Regions from separate parts of the Klenkia terrae genome, predicted to be linked through region 1. Evidence: riboswitches for the same ligand, from Rfam matches in the RefSeq annotation. Region 1 holds a riboswitch; each other region holds the start of a gene.

Region 1 (4,174 bases):
CGACCAGCTCGGTGGTCACCGGCCGCCCGGTCCGCCAGCTCACCCCGAGGTCGCCCCGGGTGAGGTCGGTGAGCCAGTCCCAGAACCGCAGCGGCAGGGGCTGGTCCACGCCCAGCTCGGCGCGGACCTGGGCCACGGCCGTCGGCGTGGGGTCCTGCACGCCGCGGGCGGACAGCACCCGGCGGGCGGGGTCGCCGGGGGCGGCGACCAGCAGTGCGAAGGTGAGGATCGCACCGCCGGCCGCCGTCCCCAGGGCCTGACCCAGCCGCCGCAGGGCGGCGCGGGTCACGCCGCGGCGGGTGCGGTGTCCGCGGTCACCCACAGGTTGCTGATCGGGGTCTCGTACCCCGACCACGCCTGGTTGCTGACCACCGCGGGCAGTCGCAACACGGTGGCCGCGAAGTAGCCCTGGTCGTGGATGACGGTCTGGATGCGCTCGAGCAGGTCGGTGCGCTCGGCGTCGTCGAAGCTGACCGACAGCCGGGCGACCAGGTCGTCCAGGGTGGCGTCGGAGACCCCGCCGTAGTTCTCGCTGCCCCCGGTGACCAGCCCGTCGGTGAGTCCCTCGACCGGGCTGCCACCGAAGGAGACCAGGGAGTCCCCGACGATCGCGGCGTCCCAGTCGCTGCCCTCGCGGGCGGCGGTGACGTCGTCGACCTGGCTGACCTGCACGTCGATCCCGACCTCGCCCAGCTGCACCTGCAGGGCCTCGGCCAGGGTGGTCGAGTCCGGCTGCTGCGGGTAGCTCAGCAGCCGCAGGGTCAGCGGGACGCCGTCCCTGGTGCGGGTGCCGTCGGCGCCGGCGCCGGCGCCGGCGGTCCAGCCTGCGGCCTCGAGCTGGTCGGCGGCGGCGTCGAGGTCGGTCTCCTGGGTGTCCACGGCGTAGGGCAGGGACGGGGCGAAGACGCTGGTCGCGGTGTCGGCCAGTCCGTCCAGTACATCCTCGACCAGGGCCCGGTAGTCCACCGCCAGCAGCGCGGCGGTGCGGACGGCGGGGTCGTCCCAGCCGGGGGAGCGGGTGTTGAAGCTCAACGAGAAGGTCGAGCCGGTGGGCTCCCCGGTCACCCAGACCGCATCGTCGCGGCCCTCCAGGGTCTGCTCGATCGCGGTCGGCATGTACAGCGCGAGGTCGGCCTCCCCGGTCTGCACCGCCTGCACCCGCGAGCTGGCCTCGGGCACGAACTTCACCGTCAGCGCACTCAGCGCCGGGGTGCCACCCCAGTAGCCCGCCACCGGGACCAGCTCGGCGGCCTGGTCGTCCAGGCTCTGCACCGCGTAGGGCCCGGTGTACAGGTCGGCGTCCACCAGCGCCGAGGGGGCGTCGCCGGCGGCCAGGTGGTCCTCGTAGCCGGCGACGTCGAACACCGGCACCATCGACTCGTCGGCGAACACGCTGGCCAGGGTCGGCACCGGCCGCGAGGTGGTCACCGTGACCTCGTCCTGCCCCGTCACCTCCGCCGAGGCGAGCGCCGAGGCGCTGGCGAAGCTGTCGACGTTCTCCGCCGTCCAGGTCAGCAGATCGGCCAGGGCCCGGGCGTCGAAGCCGGCGCCGTCGGTGAACGCCACGCCCTCGTTGAGCGTCAGCGTCCAGGTGGTGTCATCGGTGCTCTGCAGGTCCGACAGCACCCATGGCTCCGGGGTGCCCTCGCGGGTCGGGCGCATCAGCAACTCGACGTAGCCGAACTCCGGGCCCCAGAAGGCGTTCTCCAGCGGGTCGAGGTCGTCGATGGCGAAGCTGGTCGCGATCGTCAACGTGGCCGGGGCCTCGGGGTCCGCGGCGGCGTCACCTCCGCCGCCGGTGGTCGCGCAGGCGCTCAACGCCAGTGCGGCGATGGACAGGGCGGTCACGGGCCGGACCTTCGTGGACAGGACAGCACGCAGCGTCATCAGATGTCTCCGCCAGCACCTCGTGGATGACTCCCGATGCCGTGGCCGGTCTCCTGGCTGACAGGTGTCGGTCTCACCCCGCCTTCCCGGACCGCCGACGTGCGGGTCCAGTGGCTGCCTCGGCCCCACGAGTGGGCGAAGGCGAGGAGCGAGACCACCTGATCACAGTGGCGAGGGCCGCGCCGGCATCACACCGGCTTCCCGAGCACCACGGCGGGCGGAACTCGCGAGCCCGCTGGTGCGGGCTCGCTCCCTCAGTCGCCCGAGCCGGACCAGGGGTTCCGAGACCCCCCAGCCGTGACCTCATCGTTATCTCGGGCGAGTCTGCCGACAGCTCGGCCTCGGTGCCCGGCGACGAGACCTGTGCCCACCGGTCCGTGCCCTCCGGGCATCAGGCTCGGCGGCGGGGCTCGGCGTGGCTGACCATGGCGGCCACGAGGTCGGCCCGGGCCCGGGCGACCCGCGAACGGATGGTGCCGACGGGGCAGCCGATGACCTCGGCTGCCTCGCTGTAGGGAAGCCCCAGCAGTTGGGTGAGCACGAAGGCTTCCCGCCGTTGCGGCTCCAGCCGATCCAGGGCATCACGGGCGGCCACCGTGCCGCCGACCTCGTCGGTGACGGCGGGGTGCTCGCCCAGCAGGGACTCCACCTCCTGGCCACCCCCGACGAACACGAGCCTGCGCCGCTGCTTGTAGCGCAGGTGGTCGGCGCACACCCGGCGGGCGATCGACAGCAACCAGGTGCGCAGACTCGACCGGCCCTGGAACCCGGCCAACGCAGGGATGGCCCGCAGGTACGTCTCCTGGGTGAGGTCGTCGGCCGCTTGCCTGTCCACCAGCCGCGAGCACAACCGCCACACGTCGGTCTGCGTGGCGCGCACGAGCGCGGCGGTGGCCGCGACGTCACCCCCCGCGGCCCGCGCCGCCCACACCTCGAGCTGGTCCACGTCCATCCCGTCGAAGTCGGTGAGCGGCGGAACTCAGCCGCCCCCTGCGACGACTACTGAACCATGGACTGCTCGTCGTTCCGTGAATCGCTGTCGGCCCGGATGGACGGCGAGGCCGGTGACCTCCCCCACCGTTGGGTCGAGGAGCACCTGAGCGGTTGCCTGGCTTGCCAGGGATGGTCCGATGCCGCCGTCGAGGCGACCCGCCGGGTCCGGATGGCTCCCGCCGTACCGGTCCCGGACCTCACGATGGCGGTCCTGACCCGGCTGCCCGAGATGGCGGGCCGCGCAGGTCGGTCCAGGTCGTGGGCGTCGACCACGCTGCGCCTGGCCCTCCTGGCCGTCGGGGCTGGGCAGACGGCGCTGAGCCTCCCGGCGCTCCTCGGGGGGGCGGGCACCATGTCGGCCCCGATGCACGTCGCCCACGAGAGCGGCGCCTGGAATGCCGCGCTCGCCTTCGCCTTCGTCGTCGTCGCGGGCCTGCCCAGGCTGGCGGCAGGCGCCTTGCCGCTGCTCGGGTTCTTCACCTCGGTGCTCACCTTCGTCACCGTGCGGGACCTCCTGGCCAGCCAGGTGGGTACTGGTCGTGCCGCCGGGCACCTGCTCCTGCTGGCCGGGACCCTGCTGGTGGCAGCGCTGGCGTGGCACGGGCGTCCACGCGCTTCGGTGCGGTCCGCGGCCGTCGCCCGAGCCCGGTGGCCGGAGCAGCGCTCGCGTGCACCCCGGTGGGTCCTCCGCACCACGGAGGCCCCCGTCCCCCTGCGTCGGGAGCACCAGGTGCAGACGTGAGGATGGGTCCTCCGGGCCGTCTGGGCGGGCTCTCCCCGACGTAGCCCGCCGGGGGGCGCCTGGCCGGGACCCCCGACGCGTGCCCCGCGGCCCGGAGGGGCACAGCTACGACTGAACACCCCACACACCTCCCTCACCACAGAACGAGGCACAGACCGATGCGCAGCACCCACCGGAGCCGCACCCTGCTGGGGGCCGCCCTGCTCAGCGCCTCCCTGCTGTTGGCCGGCTGCGGTACCCCGGCCAGCTCCCCGGACACGGGCGCCACCGCCGACGGCGGCGGCATGGCCGGGATGTCCATGCCACCGGCGCCGGCCACCCTCTCGGCACCCGACAACCCCTACGAGGGCCTCAACCTCGCCACCCCGTTCCAGAAGCCGACCTTCACGTTGACCGACCAGTCCGGTGCCGCGTACGACTTCGCGGCCCGCACCGGGGATGCGCCGACGTTGTTGTTCTTCGGCTACACGAACTGCCCCGACGTGTGCCCCACCACGATGGCCGACGTCGCGATCGCCCTGCAGACCGTGGACCCGGCGGTCGCCGAGCAGG
Region 2 (4,174 bases), on a different contig from region 1:
GCCCACGGTCGGTCCAAGCGGGCCCGGGCGAGCAGGGCGTCGTCGCCGAGGACGGGCTCGGGCTCGCCCTGCACCACCCGGCCGTCCACGACCACCGCGACCTCGTCGGCCCACCCCAGCGCCAGGTCGACGTCGTGCGTGCTCATCACCACCGTCGAGCCCCGGCGCTGCAGGCGGTCGAGGGCGGCGAGGGCCTCGGTCACCGCGGAGGGGTCCAACCCGGCGGTGGGCTCGTCGAGCAGCAGCACCCGTGGGCGCATCGCCACCGCACCGGCGATGGCCACCCGCTTGCGTTCCCCGTAGGACAGTTGGTGGGTGGGCCGAGCAGCCAGCCCCGTGACGGCGAGCAGCTCGAGGGCCTCGACGACCCGCGCACGGACCTCGTCCTCGGCCAGGTCCATGTTCAGCGGGCCGAAGGAGACGTCCTGCGCGACCGAGGCGCTGAAGAGCTGGTCGTCGGGGTCCTGCAGCACCAGCTGGACCTGCTGGCGGTGTGCCTGCAGTCCGCGGCGGGTGTGCTCCAGGGCTGCGTCGTCCAGGCTGATCCGGCCCGAGGCCGGGACGAGGGCGCCGGACAGGCAGCGCAGCAGGGTGGTCTTGCCCGAGCCGTTGGCACCCAGCACCGCCAGCCGTCGCCCCTCCGGCACGGCCAGCGACGCCCGGTCCAGCACCCTGCTGCCCCGGGAGTAGCCGACCACCACGTCGGTCGCCGCCAGCCGTCCGCCGCTCACGACAGGACCACGGTGAGCCCGCACAGGACGGTCAGCCCGAGCACGGTGCCGGCCAGGAACGACCGGGAGGACGGCAGCACCTCGGGCAGCACGCGCAGGTCGGTGGTCATGCCGCGGCCGGCCAGGCCTCCCTGCAGCCGGCGAGCCCGGTCCCAGGAGCGGGTGAGCACGGCGGCGGCCAGGAGGCCGGAGGACCGGTAGCTGCGCCGGGCCGTGGAGTACCCGAGTCGGGACGTCTGCGCCTCGCGGATCGTGCGCATGCTGATCAGGAGGACGAACAGCAGTCGGTAGATCATCGACGCCACCTCCACGACCGCGGCGGGCACCCGGGCCCGGCGCAGCGCCGGCAGCAGGTCCGACACCGGGGTGGTGGTGGCCAGCAGCATGACCGCGGCGCCGCCGGCCAGCGCATGCCCGACCAGCGCACCTCCGGTCGCCGCTGCATCCGGCGCCCAGCCGATGCCGTCGGTGGACACCTGCACGACCGCGGTGACGGCGCCGACGGCGACGAAGGCCAGCGGCAGGCGCACCGCCCGCGCGAACACCCGGGCCGGGACCCGCGCCGGGCCCAGGGCCAGGCCGACAGCTGTGAGCCCGACCAGCAGGGAGCCCGGCCAGACCGGGAGCACCAGGGCGCACAGCACCAACCCCAGGGTCAGCAGCAGCTTGTCCCCGACCGCCCGGGGCCGCCAGGTGCTGGCCCAGGCTGCGTCGTCGACGGCCAGGCCGGTCACGGGGTGGTGTCGGCGGGCCCGCTGGTCGGTGCCTCGGCCGTCGCTCGGGACCGCCGCCCGCGCAACCGGCCCAGCACATACCCCAGGACGCCGCCGCCGAGCGCGGCCTGCAGGGCGAACAGCCCGGACTCGACCTCGCTGGAACCGGGGGAGAAGACGGAGTCGAACCACGGCTCGTAGCCCGGGTTGCTGGCCTGGATCTCCGCGGTGGCCACGCTGTCGGTCCCGGCGTAGTCGCTGGGGGCGCCCAACACCAGCGGCAGGGCGAACAGCGCCACGACGGACGCGACCAGGGCGAGGGTGACCCACGTACGCCGGGTCATCGGGTCGCCTCGTCGGTGGGCTGCGGCCGCAGGACACCCAGCCGCTCCAGCTCCGGGCGGGCGTTGACGGTCAGCACACGGAACAGCAGCACGCCCAGGAACCCCTCGGCGACGGCCAGCGGCACCTGGGTGACGGCGAAGACCCCGAGGAACTTCACCGCGGCACCGAGGAAGCCGCTCTCGGCGTCGGGGAAGGCCAGTGCGAGCTGCAGCGAGGTCGTCACGTAGGTCGACAGGTCCGCGATCATCATGCCCGCGAACACCCCGACCAGCAGGTTGCCCGAGGCGCGGCGGGCCAGCCGATAGGTGCCGTACCCCGCCCACGGTCCGACGACGGCCATGGAGAAGGCGTTGGCCCCCAGGGTGGTGAGTCCGCCGTGGGCCAGCAGGAGGGCCTGGAACAGCAGCACCACCGTGCCCAGCAAGGCCATCACCGGTGGCCGGAAGAGGATCGCGCCCACCCCGGTGCCGGTGGGGTGCGACGACGAGCCCGTCACCGAGGGCAGCTTGATCGCGCTGAGCACGAACGTGAAGGCACCCGCGGCGCCCAGCAGCAGCGTGGACTCCGGGTTCTCCCTCACCTCCTTGACCACGGCGCGTGCCCCGTGGACGACGAAGGGCGCCGCGGCGATGGTCCAGCCGATCGCGTGGGCAGGGGGCAGGAAGCCCTCAGCGATGTGCACGGAGCACCACAGCCGGGGCGAGCAGGGCAGGAGTCAGCACGGGGTCGGTCCTCTCCCGGGTGTCCACGCCCGGAATCGCAGGGACGACGGCTGGAGTCTCCTGGCTCCCGGATCGGCACCCGTCCCCGACCTTCCCGGCCCAGGGCCAGTGGTCGAGCGTGGGGACGGACTCCCCGGACACAGTGGCGGGACCGCGCCGGGATCGCACCGGGCTTCCTCCACTGCCGTCGTGGTCACCACAGCACACCACACCCGCCACCACCCGGACAGGGCCCGGGTGCTGCTCGAACGGTTGTGCAGATACGTGCTCAGCAGGTTGGTCAGGCCCCGTCGGGCCACGGAGCGAGCGGGTCAGCTGCTCGAGGGATGAGGCTGCATGTCGGGCTCGGTGGCACCCCGGTCGTCCACACCGACTTCACTGAGGTCGCAACCCTTGAGATCGGACTCGCCGAGCCCGGTGCACTGCTCAGCACCGGACCTGCCCCGGGGGTCAGCGGCAGCAGGCGTCGGCGCCTTCGGGTGTGAGGGCGGCGAGGGTGGCGAGGGTCTTGACGGGGCCGGCGAGGGCTTCGCAGCACAGGGCGTAGACGTTGCTGCGGCCGCGGGGGGTGACGGTGACCAGGCCTTCCTCGCGGAGGGGGGCGAGGTGGTGGCTGACGAGGGTCTGGCCCATGCCGCTGGCGTCGGTGAGTTCGCGGACGGTGGCCGGCCCTTCGGCGAGCAGGAGGACCAGGTGCAGTCGGTTGGGGTCGCCCAGGGCCTTGAGCTGGGGGGCGAGCAGGCGTGCGCGGTCGGCGGGTGAGGTGAGCTCGTCGACACCGAGCAGGCGCACGTCCAGGTCCTGGGTCACGCACCGAGTATTGCACCTGTTGTTGTCAACAGCATCCGCTGTTACGTTCGGTTCATGAGCGCACCCACCACCGCAGACCTCCCTGTCGTCGTCATCGGTGCCGGCCCGGTCGGGCTGGCCGCCGCCGCGCACCTGCTCGAGCGCGGCCTGGAGCCGCTGGTGCTGGAAGCCGGTGACCGGCCGGGAGCGGCGGTGGCGCGGTGGGGGCACGTGCGGTTGTTCTCCCCGTGGGAGTACGACGTGGATGCCGCCGCGGCCCGGCTGCTGGAGCGCACCGGGTGGGAGTCCCCGGCCGCCGATGAGCTGCCCACCGGCGCCGAGCTGGTCGAGAACTACCTGGCCCCGCTGGCAGCCACCCCGGAGCTGGCGCCGCGGATCCGCACGGGCGTGCGCGTGGAGGCGGTGTCCCGGGTCGGGGTGGACAAGACCCGCGGCCTGGGCCGGGAGGGCCGGCCCTACCTGGTTCGCACGGTCCGCGACGGGATCGTCGTCGACCTGACCGCCCGGGCGGTCATCGACACCTCGGGTACGTGGGGTCAGCGCAACCCGCTGGGTGCCTCCGGGCTGCCGGCGGTGGGGGAGTCGGCGGCCGAGCGGTGGTTGGTCGGGCCGCTGCCCGACGTGCTGGGCCGGGACCGGGCCCGGTTCGCCGGCCGGCACACCCTGGTCGTCGGGATGGGGCACTCGGCGGCGAACACGCTGCTGGCCCTGACCCGGCTGCAGGGTGAGGAGCCGGGGACGGAGATCAGCTGGGCGATCCGGGGCCGGTCGCCGGCCCGGTTGTACGGGGGTGGGGACTCCGATGGCCTGCCCGCCCGCGGTCTGCTGGGCTCGGACCTGAAGGCGGCCGTGG
Region 3 (4,174 bases), on a different contig from region 1:
GGCTTCGCCTACGGCACCCGCCCGGGGCACCCCGTCTCCGGCGAGGAGGCCTTCGTCGTGCACCGGGACGCCGAGGGTGCGGTCTGGCTGACCCTGCGGTCCCTGACCCGCCCCGGGACGGGGATCTGGCGACCGCTGTTCCCGCTGCTGCTGGTGGCCCAGCGGGTCTACCGACGTCGGTACCGCCGGGCCCTGGTCCACCCGACCCGAGGGCCGGTGGACCGGATCAGCCGCCGGTGATCCGGCGGAGCTCGGCGACGTGCGCGGTGAAGGCCGACCGGCCGGCCGGCGACAGCGACAGCGAGGTGCGCTGCCGGGAGGCCACCGTGGCCTTGCGGACCCGCACGTAGCCGGCGTCCTCGAGCTGCTTGACGTGCTTGGACAGCACCGAGTCGCTCACCCCGACGGCGTCGCGGACGGCGGCGAAGTCCATCGAGTCCACCGCGGCGAGCAGCCCGCAGACCTGCAGCCGCGGCGGGGCGTGCACCACTTGGTCGAAGCGGGGCTCGACGGTGGTCACACCCCCTCCCGCAGCTCGCGCTGCCAGGCCCGGGTCCACCGGGCGGACAGGACGGCGACCGCGATCCCCAGCACCGCGCCGGCCACCACGAACAGCCACGGTCGCTCGTCGCCGAGCGCGAACGCCGGCACGAGCACCACGAGGACGAACGCCGCCCAGCCGGCCAGCACCCGGGGCGGGGTGTGCACCCACACCCCGGTGGAGCGCCGGTAGACCCCGACGAGCAGCCCGATCCCCAGGCCGAACACCAGCACGGCCGGCGCGGTGACCCACGGGGAGTCCAGCGCGTTCGAGGAGACGAAGGCGAACAGCAGCAGCCCGATCGCCGGACCGAACCAGCGCGGGGGCGCCACCCGGTCGGCCAGCGCGGCCCGGTCGCGGTCGAGCGCGGCGAGGTCGGCGGCGGCGCGGTCCCGGTCGGCGCTCATCGCTCGCCCCGCAGCTCGCGCTGGGAGACCGTCGTCCAGCGGCGGCTGAGCAGCGCGGCCGCGACACCCAGGACGACGCCGGTCACCACCATCGCGTACCGGACGCCGAACCCGACCTCGAGCGCCGGCCCGACGACGAGCAGGACCAGGCACGCGGCGCCCCAGGCCGCGATGACCGGCTTGGTGGACGGTCCGCCGTTGAAGCCGTTCACCCACAGCCCGGTGTGCCGCCGGTAGCCGGCGGCCAGCAGGGCGATCCCGCCGAGGAAGACCGGCACCGCGACCAGGGTGAGCCACGGGAAGGCGAAGGAGTAGGTCGCGAAGAAGCCCCCGACCAGCACCCCCAGCGCCGGGTCGTACCACCCCGGTTGCCGCAGCCGGTCGGCCAGCGCCGCCCGGTCGGTCTGCAGGGCAGCCAGGTCGGCCACCGCCCGGTCCCGCACCGCATCGTCTCTTTCCATGTCGGAAAGTCTGCCGGACGACTTTCCGAATCGTCAAGTCATCGGGCGTGGTCTCATTGGCGGCGAACTGCGACGGCAGTGCAGGAAGCCGGTGCGACTCCGGCGCGGTCCCGCCACTGTCAGCCCCCCGGGGTGAGCCAGGAACTGCGGCCGTCGCCACCTGCCACCTCCGGGCGCGGACACCCGGGGAGAGGATGCGCACCCGTGGTCTACCCGTTCAGCGCGGTCGTCGGCATGGACGACATGCGCCTGGCCCTGCTCCTCAACGCCGTCTCCCCCGCCGTCGGCGGCGTGCTGGTGCGCGGTGAGAAGGGCACGGCCAAGTCGACGGCGGTCCGTGCGCTGGCCGCCGTCCTGCCGCCGGTCGACGTCGTCCCCGGGTGCCGGTTCGGCTGCGACCCCGCGGCGCCCGACCCGGCCTGCCCGGACGGTCCGCACGAGCCCGGCGCCGGTGCGCAGACCCGCCCGGCCCGGCTCGTCGAGCTGCCGGTCGGTGCCTCGGAGGACCGGCTGGTCGGCTCGCTGGACATCGAGCGCGCGCTGACCGAGGGCGTGAAGAGCTTCGAGCCCGGCCTGCTGGCGGCCGCGCACCGCGGCGTGCTCTACGTCGACGAGGTCAACCTGCTGCACGACCACCTGGTCGACCTGCTGCTGGACGCCGCCGCGCTGGGCCGGGCCTACGTCGAGCGCGAGGGCGTCTCGGTGCAGCACGCCGCCCGGTTCCTGCTGGTCGGCACCATGAACCCCGAGGAGGGCGAGCTCCGCCCCCAGCTGCTGGACCGGTTCGGGCTCACCGTCGAGGTCGCCGCCCCGCGCGAGCCGGGCCTGCGCGCCGAGGTCGTGCGCCGCCGGTTCGCCGCCGACGCCGACCCGGCCGGGTTCGAGGCGCGCTGGGCCGGCGAGGAGACGGCGCTGGCCGACCGGATCGCCGCCGCCCGCGCCCTGCTGCCGCAGGTGGTGCTGGGCGACGCCGCGCTGTCCCAGGTCACCGCGGTCTGCGCCGCCTTCGGCGTCGACGGCCTGCGCGCCGACATCGTCACCGCCCGGGCCGCGATCGCGCACGCCGCCTGGTCGGGCCGCACCGACGTGACCGAGGACGACGTCCGGGTCGCCGCCCGCCTGGCCCTGCCGCACCGCCGCCGCCGCAACCCCTTCGACGCCCCCGGCCTGGACGAGGACACCCTCGAGCAGGCCCTGGACGACGCCCGCCCCGACGACCCCGAGCCCGACCCGGACGACACGGCCCCCGAGGGCGACGGCGGCCCGGACGGCGGCTCCCCGGACGGCGGCTCCCCGGACGGCGGCTCCCCGGATCCGGGCCAGGGCCCCGACCAGCCCTCCTCCGAGGCAGGCGAGGGAGCCCCTACCGAAGGGTCCGCGGCCCAGGGTTCGGGAGGGGATCCCTCGCCCCCGACCGACGACGCCCCCCACGCGGAGGCCGCACCGGCGCCCGAGCGGGCCGCCGTGGCGCCCGACGAGGCGTTCCGCGCCCGCCGGCTCGAGGTCCCCGGCATCGGGGACGGCGTCGCCGGACGACGGTCCCGGGCCCGCAGCGAGCGCGGCCGGGTGGTCGGCTCCCGCCGTCCCGAGGGCAGCGTGACCCGGCTGCACCTGGTGGACACCGTGCTCGCCGCCGCCCCGCACCAGCTGGCCCGCGGTCGCTCCGGTCCCGGGCTGCGGCTGGCCCGGGAGGACCTGCGGCAGGCCGACCTGGAGGGCCGCGAGGGCAACCTGGTGCTCTTCGTCGTCGACGCCTCGGGATCGATGGGCTCGCGCACCCGGATGGCCGCGGTGAAGGGCGCCGTCCTCTCGCTGCTGACCGACGCCTACCAGCGCCGGGACAAGGTCGGGCTGGTCACCTTCCGCGGCTCCGACGCCGTCCTCGCGCTGCCGCCGACCTGGTCGGTGGAGGCCGCGGCCGCGCGGCTGACCGACCTGCCCACCGGCGGCCGGTCCCCGATCGCCGCCGGGCTGCTGCGGGCGCACGAGACGCTGCGGGTGGAGCGGGTGCGCGACCCGCGCCGCCGTCCGCTGCTGGTCGTGGTCACCGACGGCCGGGCCACCGGCGAGCGCGGCACCGACCACCTCGCACAGGCGCACCGCGCCGCCGGGCTGCTGCAGGCCGCCGGCACCGCGAGCGTCGTCGTGGACTGCGAGTCCGGGTTCGTGAAGCTCGGCCTCGCGCACACCCTGGGCGTCCACCTGGGCGCGCAGACGCTGTGCCTGGAGGAACTGGGCGCGCAGGAACTCGTCTCGACCGTGAAGGCGGCTGCCTGACATGCCCCAGGGACAGGTGACGGCGGTCCCCGTCGACGGGCTCACCACCCGGCAGCGCCGCAACCGGCCGCTGCTGGCGGTGCACACCGGGGAGATGAAGGGCAAGTCCACCGCCGCCTTCGGGATGGCGATGCGGGCGTGGAACCAGGGCTGGTCGATCGCGGTCTACCAGTTCGTCAAGAGCGCCAAGTGGAAGGTCGGCGAGGAGAACGCGCTGACCGCGCTGGGCGAGGTGCACGCGCAGACCGGCCAGGGCGGGCCGGTGGTCTGGCACAAGATGGGCTCGGGCTGGTCCTGGTCCCGCCGGGCCGGCTCGGAGGTCGACCACGCCGCCGACGCCGCCGAGGGCTGGGCGCAGATCAAGCGCGACCTGGCCGCCGAGGCGCACAGGTTCTACGTGCTCGACGAGTTCACCTACCCGATGAAGTGGGGCTGGGTCGACGTCGAGGACGTCGTGCAGACGATGCGCGACCGACCCGGCAACCAGC
Region 4 (4,174 bases), on a different contig from region 1:
GCAGCACCCGGGCGCGGCCACGGGTGGAGTCCTTCTCGTCGCCGGTGGCCAGGAACGACGGGCACATGACGCCGCCGGTGGCCGTGGCGTCGGCGCGGCAGCGGCCCACCCCGACGCAGCGGTGCGCGGCCACCGACAGGTCGCCGGCGTCCGAGGTCAGCGGGAAGGCCCGGCTGGGCAGCGGGTGCGCGGCGGGCAGCCGGAGGGTGGCGTCCAGGGGTTCGGGGTCGACCAGCACCCCGGGGTTGAGCAGCCCGGTCGGGTCGAAGGCGTGCTTGACCGCGGCGAACGCGGCCAGCAGCTCGGGGCCGTACATCCGCGGCAGCAGCTCGCTGCGGGCCCGGCCGTCGCCGTGCTCGCCGGAGACCGACCCGCCGTACCCGGCGACCACGTCGGCGGCGGCCTCGACGAACTCGCGCAGCACGTGCGGCCGGTCGGCCAGCGGGAAGTCGATCCGGGCGTGCACGCAGCCGTCGCCGAGGTGGCCGTAGACCAGCGCGTCCAGGCCGTGCGCGTCGAGCAGGCCGCGGAAGTCGCGCAGGTAGGCGCCCAGGTGCTCCGGCGGGACGGCGGCGTCCTCCCACCCGGGCCAGGCCGGCGCCCCGGCCGGGGTGCGCCCGCCGAGCCCGGCGCCGTCCTCCCGGATCCGCCACAGCCGCAGCGCGTCGGCGCCGCCGACCACCAAGGAGTCCAGCGCCCCGGCGTCGGCCACCAGCCGGCGGGCGGCGTCCTGGGCGGCCGCGGCCGACTCCCCCGCGACCTCGACGAACAGCCAGCCGTCGCCGCGCGGCAGATCCGGCACCGCGGCGGCCCCCCGGCGGCGGCGGACGACGTCGACCAGCCGGGCGTCCATCCCCTCCACCGCACGGGGCGCGTGCGGCAGCAGCCCGGGCACGGCGTCGGCGGCGGCCGGCATGTCCGGGTAGCCCAGCACCACCAGCGCGGTGGCCGCCGGCACCTCGGCCAGGGAGACGGTGGCCTGCAGCAGGACGGCGAGGGTGCCCTCCGAGCCGGCCAGGAACCGGCCCACGTGCCGGCCGCGCTCGGGCAGCAGGTGCTCCAGCGAGTAGCCCGACACCTGCCGGCGGAACCGCCCGGACCCGGTGCGGACGGCGGCCAGGTTGGCGTCCACCACCGGCCACAGGTCGACCGGGCCCGCGGACCCGGGCCCGGCGTCGAACACCTCGCCCGCCGCCGTCGCCACCTGCAGGGAGACCACCGTGTCGGCGGCCCGACCGAGGCTCATCGCGTGCGCGCCGCAGGCGTTGTTGCCGATCGTGCCGCCGATGGTGGCCCGGGAGTGCGTCGACGGGTCGGGGCCGTAGGCCAGCCCGTGCGGGGCACCGGCGTCGGTGATCCGGTCCAGCACCACGCCGGGCTGGACGACGGCGGTGCGGGCGTCGGGGTCCAGCGCCTGCAGCCGGGTGAGGTGCCGGGAGGTGTCCAGCACCAGGCCAGGTCCGATCGCGTTGCCGGCGATCGAGGTGCCGCCGCCACGCATCGTCAGCGGGACGGCGAGCTCGCGGCACACCGCCAGGGCGGCCAGCACCTCGTCGGCGTCCCGCGGGTAGGCCACCGCGGTCGGCACCACGCGGTGGTTGGAGGCGTCGGAGCTGTACTCCGCGCGCCGCCGGGTGCCGTCCTCGACCTCGGCCAACCCGGCCGCCCGCAGACCGGCCACCAGCTCCTCGACCGCCACCGGGCCAGTGTGCCTCTAGGGTGGGCGGCGCAGCTGGTCCGGCCGCCGCGAGGCGGCCGGGGCAAGAGGGAACCCGGTGCGAGTCCGGGACTGCCCCGCAGCGGTGAGCAGGAACGACCGCCGTCATCAGCACTGGGTCCCCGGACCTGGGAAGCGACGGCCAGTAGGTGGGCACCCGTGCCCGTGCCCGCGAGTCCGAAGACCTGCCAGATGCGGCCGCGCGGCCTCCCGCGTGGTCGGTCGGCGACCTCGTGGGCGGGTCCGGACGACGGCGGGGTCACCCCTGCCCGTTCCCTCCCCCGGCGTCGCGGACCTCCCGCCGCTCGCGAGGAGAGAGCCGTGAAGAGGACCACCCTGGGCATCGCCGCCCTGCTGACCCTGACCGCCTGCGGCGGCGGGTCCTCGCCGTCCGCGGACGGCGACCGGATCCGGCTGGCCTACGCCTTCGCCCCGGTCGCCGGGCTGTCGCCCTACAGCGACGACGCCGTCATCGGCTACGGCGTGGGCGCCACCGAGACCCTGGTCCGGCTGGACCCGGCCGGTGCACCCGAGCCGCTGCTGGCCACCTCCTGGACCCAGGTCGACGACCTCACCTGGCAGTTCGACCTGCGCGACGACGTCACCTTCCACGACGGGACGGCGATGACCGCCGACGTGGTGGCGGCGTCCCTGCAGCACGCGGTGGACGCCGACCCCAGCCCGCGGGCGCTGTCCGGCGTGGAGCTGACCGTCGCCGCGGCCGACGAGGACACCCTGACCCTCGCCACCGCCGCACCCGACCCGGTGCTGCCGCAGCGGCTGACCTCGCCGGAGCTGGTGGTGCTCTCCCCCGGCGCGTACGCCGACCCGTCGTCCCCGGACCTGGTGGGCACCGGCACCGGCCCCTACGAGCTGACCGCGGTCACCGGCACCAGCGGGGCGACCCTGGACGCCGACCCCGACTACTGGGGCGGCGCCCCGGCCGCCGACGGCGTGGACGTCACCTTCCTGTCCGACGGCACCGGCCGGACAGCGGCCCTGCGCGCCGACGAGGTCGACGTCGCCCAGGCCGTTCCGGTCTCCCAGGTCGACGGCCTCGGGTCGGGTCACCGGCTGCAGTCGGTGCCGCTGCCGCGCACCGTCTCGCTGCACCTGACCACCACCTCGCCGGTTTTCGCCGACCCCGGGCTGCGCGAGACCGCCCGGCAGGCGGTGGCCGGCCTGGACGTCGCCGGCACGCTCTACGAGGGCCAGGCCGACCCGCCGCAGGGCCTGTTCGGGCCCACCTCGACCTGGGCCGCGGACCGGCAGCCGCCCACCTACCCGTCGGCCGTGCCGGCGAGCGGGCAGGCGGTCAGCCTGGCCACGTTCTCCGACCGCGCCGAGATGCCCGAGGTGGCCGCCGCGGTCGCCGACGCGCTGCGCACCGCCGGGTTCACCGTCGACCTGCAGGTGGGCCTGTACTCCGACATGGAGGCCGACTACCTCGACGGCCGCTACGACGCGGTGCTGATGAGCCGGTCCTACGGCCAGGACACCGCCGACCCGCTGTCCTACCTGGCCTCGGACTTCGGCTGCGCCGGCGGGTACGACCTGTCGCAGTTCTGCGACCCCGCGGTGGACGCCGAGCTCGCCGCCGGGTCGCAGCTGACCGACGTCGCGGCCCGCAACCAGGTCGCGCTCGCCGTGGAGCGCACCGTGCTGGGGTCCGACGCCGTCGTCCCGGTGGTCCACGACCGCACCCGGTTCGGCGTCGCCGACCGGGTGAGCGGGCTGGCCGCGGACCCGTGGGAGCGGTCGATCATCACCGTCGACACCGCGGTCTCCTGACCGGCGTGGTCGCCCGGGTCAGCGGGCTCACGGTCGCGGCCGGCGACCGCCGGCTGGCCGGCCCCGTCGACCTGGCGGTGGCCGACGGCGAGCGGGTCGGGCTGGTGGGTGCCTCGGGCTCGGGCAAGTCCCTGCTGGTGGCCGCGCTGCTCGACGAGCTCCCGGCCGGGCTGACCACCACCGGCTCGGTGCAGGTGGCCGGCCGGGCCGGCGCGGTGTTCCAGGACGGCGCCACCGCCCTGGACCCCCTCGCCAGGGTCGGCGCCCAGCTGACCGGGCCGCTGCGCCGGCTGCGCGGGCTGTCCCGCGCCGCCGCCCGGGAGCACGCGGCCGGTGTGCTGGACCGGCTCGGCCTGCCGCCGGGCACCCTCCGCGCGTGGCCCGCGACGCTGTCCGGCGGGCAGCGGCAGCGGGTCGCGCTGGCCCTGGCGCTGGCCGGCGACCCGCGGCTGCTGGTCGCCGACGAGCCGACCACCGCGCTGGACACCGTGGGCCAGGCCGCCGTGCTGGACCTGCTGGACGCGCTCGCCCCGGCGCTGGTGCTGGTCAGCCACGACCTGGCCGTGGTGGCCCGGCTGTGCACCCGGGTGCTGGTGCTCGAGGACGGCGTCGTGGTCGAGGAGGGCCGCCCGGCGGACCTGCTCGCCGACCCCCGGCACCCGCTGA

The links. A riboswitch is a leader RNA that binds a small molecule or an ion and turns the genes downstream of it on or off. The one in region 1 is predicted to bind cobalamin.
Region 2: it holds a riboswitch for cobalamin, as region 1 does, so the genes downstream of both, UXQ13_RS08145 (energy-coupling factor ABC transporter permease) here and UXQ13_RS02630 (ABC transporter substrate-binding protein) in region 1, are expected to answer to the same signal.
Region 3: it holds a riboswitch for cobalamin, as region 1 does, so the genes downstream of both, UXQ13_RS00285 (putative cobaltochelatase) here and UXQ13_RS02630 (ABC transporter substrate-binding protein) in region 1, are expected to answer to the same signal.
Region 4: it holds a riboswitch for cobalamin, as region 1 does, so the genes downstream of both, UXQ13_RS17730 (ABC transporter substrate-binding protein) here and UXQ13_RS02630 (ABC transporter substrate-binding protein) in region 1, are expected to answer to the same signal.

What each region holds. Positions count from the first base shown of each region.
Region 1 is NZ_JBAPLV010000002.1:125,992-130,165, forward strand. Features, by position in the region: gene UXQ13_RS02625 (ABC transporter permease) at 1-289, opposite strand, end outside; gene UXQ13_RS02630 (ABC transporter substrate-binding protein) at 286-1,848, opposite strand; cobalamin riboswitch at 1,914-2,115, opposite strand; gene UXQ13_RS02635 (sigma-70 family RNA polymerase sigma factor) at 2,279-2,839, opposite strand; partial or broken gene UXQ13_RS02640 (zf-HC2 domain-containing protein) at 2,897-2,995, shown strand; gene UXQ13_RS02645 (hypothetical protein) at 3,245-3,622, shown strand; gene UXQ13_RS02650 (SCO family protein) at 3,781-4,174, shown strand, end outside.
Region 2 is NZ_JBAPLV010000007.1:6,831-11,004, forward strand. Features, by position in the region: gene UXQ13_RS08130 (energy-coupling factor ABC transporter ATP-binding protein) at 1-731, opposite strand, end outside; gene cbiQ (cobalt ECF transporter T component CbiQ) at 728-1,465, opposite strand; gene UXQ13_RS08140 (energy-coupling factor ABC transporter substrate-binding protein) at 1,462-1,788, opposite strand; gene UXQ13_RS08145 (energy-coupling factor ABC transporter permease) at 1,785-2,471, opposite strand; cobalamin riboswitch at 2,543-2,715, opposite strand; gene UXQ13_RS08150 (ArsR/SmtB family transcription factor) at 2,962-3,321, opposite strand; gene UXQ13_RS08155 (FAD-dependent oxidoreductase) at 3,376-4,174, shown strand, end outside.
Region 3 is NZ_JBAPLV010000001.1:58,814-62,987, reverse strand. Features, by position in the region: gene UXQ13_RS00305 (DUF1990 family protein) at 1-240, shown strand, start outside; gene UXQ13_RS00300 (transcriptional regulator) at 227-520, opposite strand; gene UXQ13_RS00295 (hypothetical protein) at 517-948, opposite strand; gene UXQ13_RS00290 (hypothetical protein) at 945-1,409, opposite strand; cobalamin riboswitch at 1,438-1,575, shown strand; gene UXQ13_RS00285 (putative cobaltochelatase) at 1,614-3,686, shown strand; gene cobO (cob(I)yrinic acid a,c-diamide adenosyltransferase) at 3,688-4,174, shown strand, end outside.
Region 4 is NZ_JBAPLV010000022.1:11,571-15,744, forward strand. Features, by position in the region: gene UXQ13_RS17725 (FAD-binding and (Fe-S)-binding domain-containing protein) at 1-1,699, opposite strand, end outside; cobalamin riboswitch at 1,730-1,912, shown strand; gene UXQ13_RS17730 (ABC transporter substrate-binding protein) at 2,039-3,508, shown strand; gene UXQ13_RS17735 (ATP-binding cassette domain-containing protein) at 3,514-4,174, shown strand, end outside.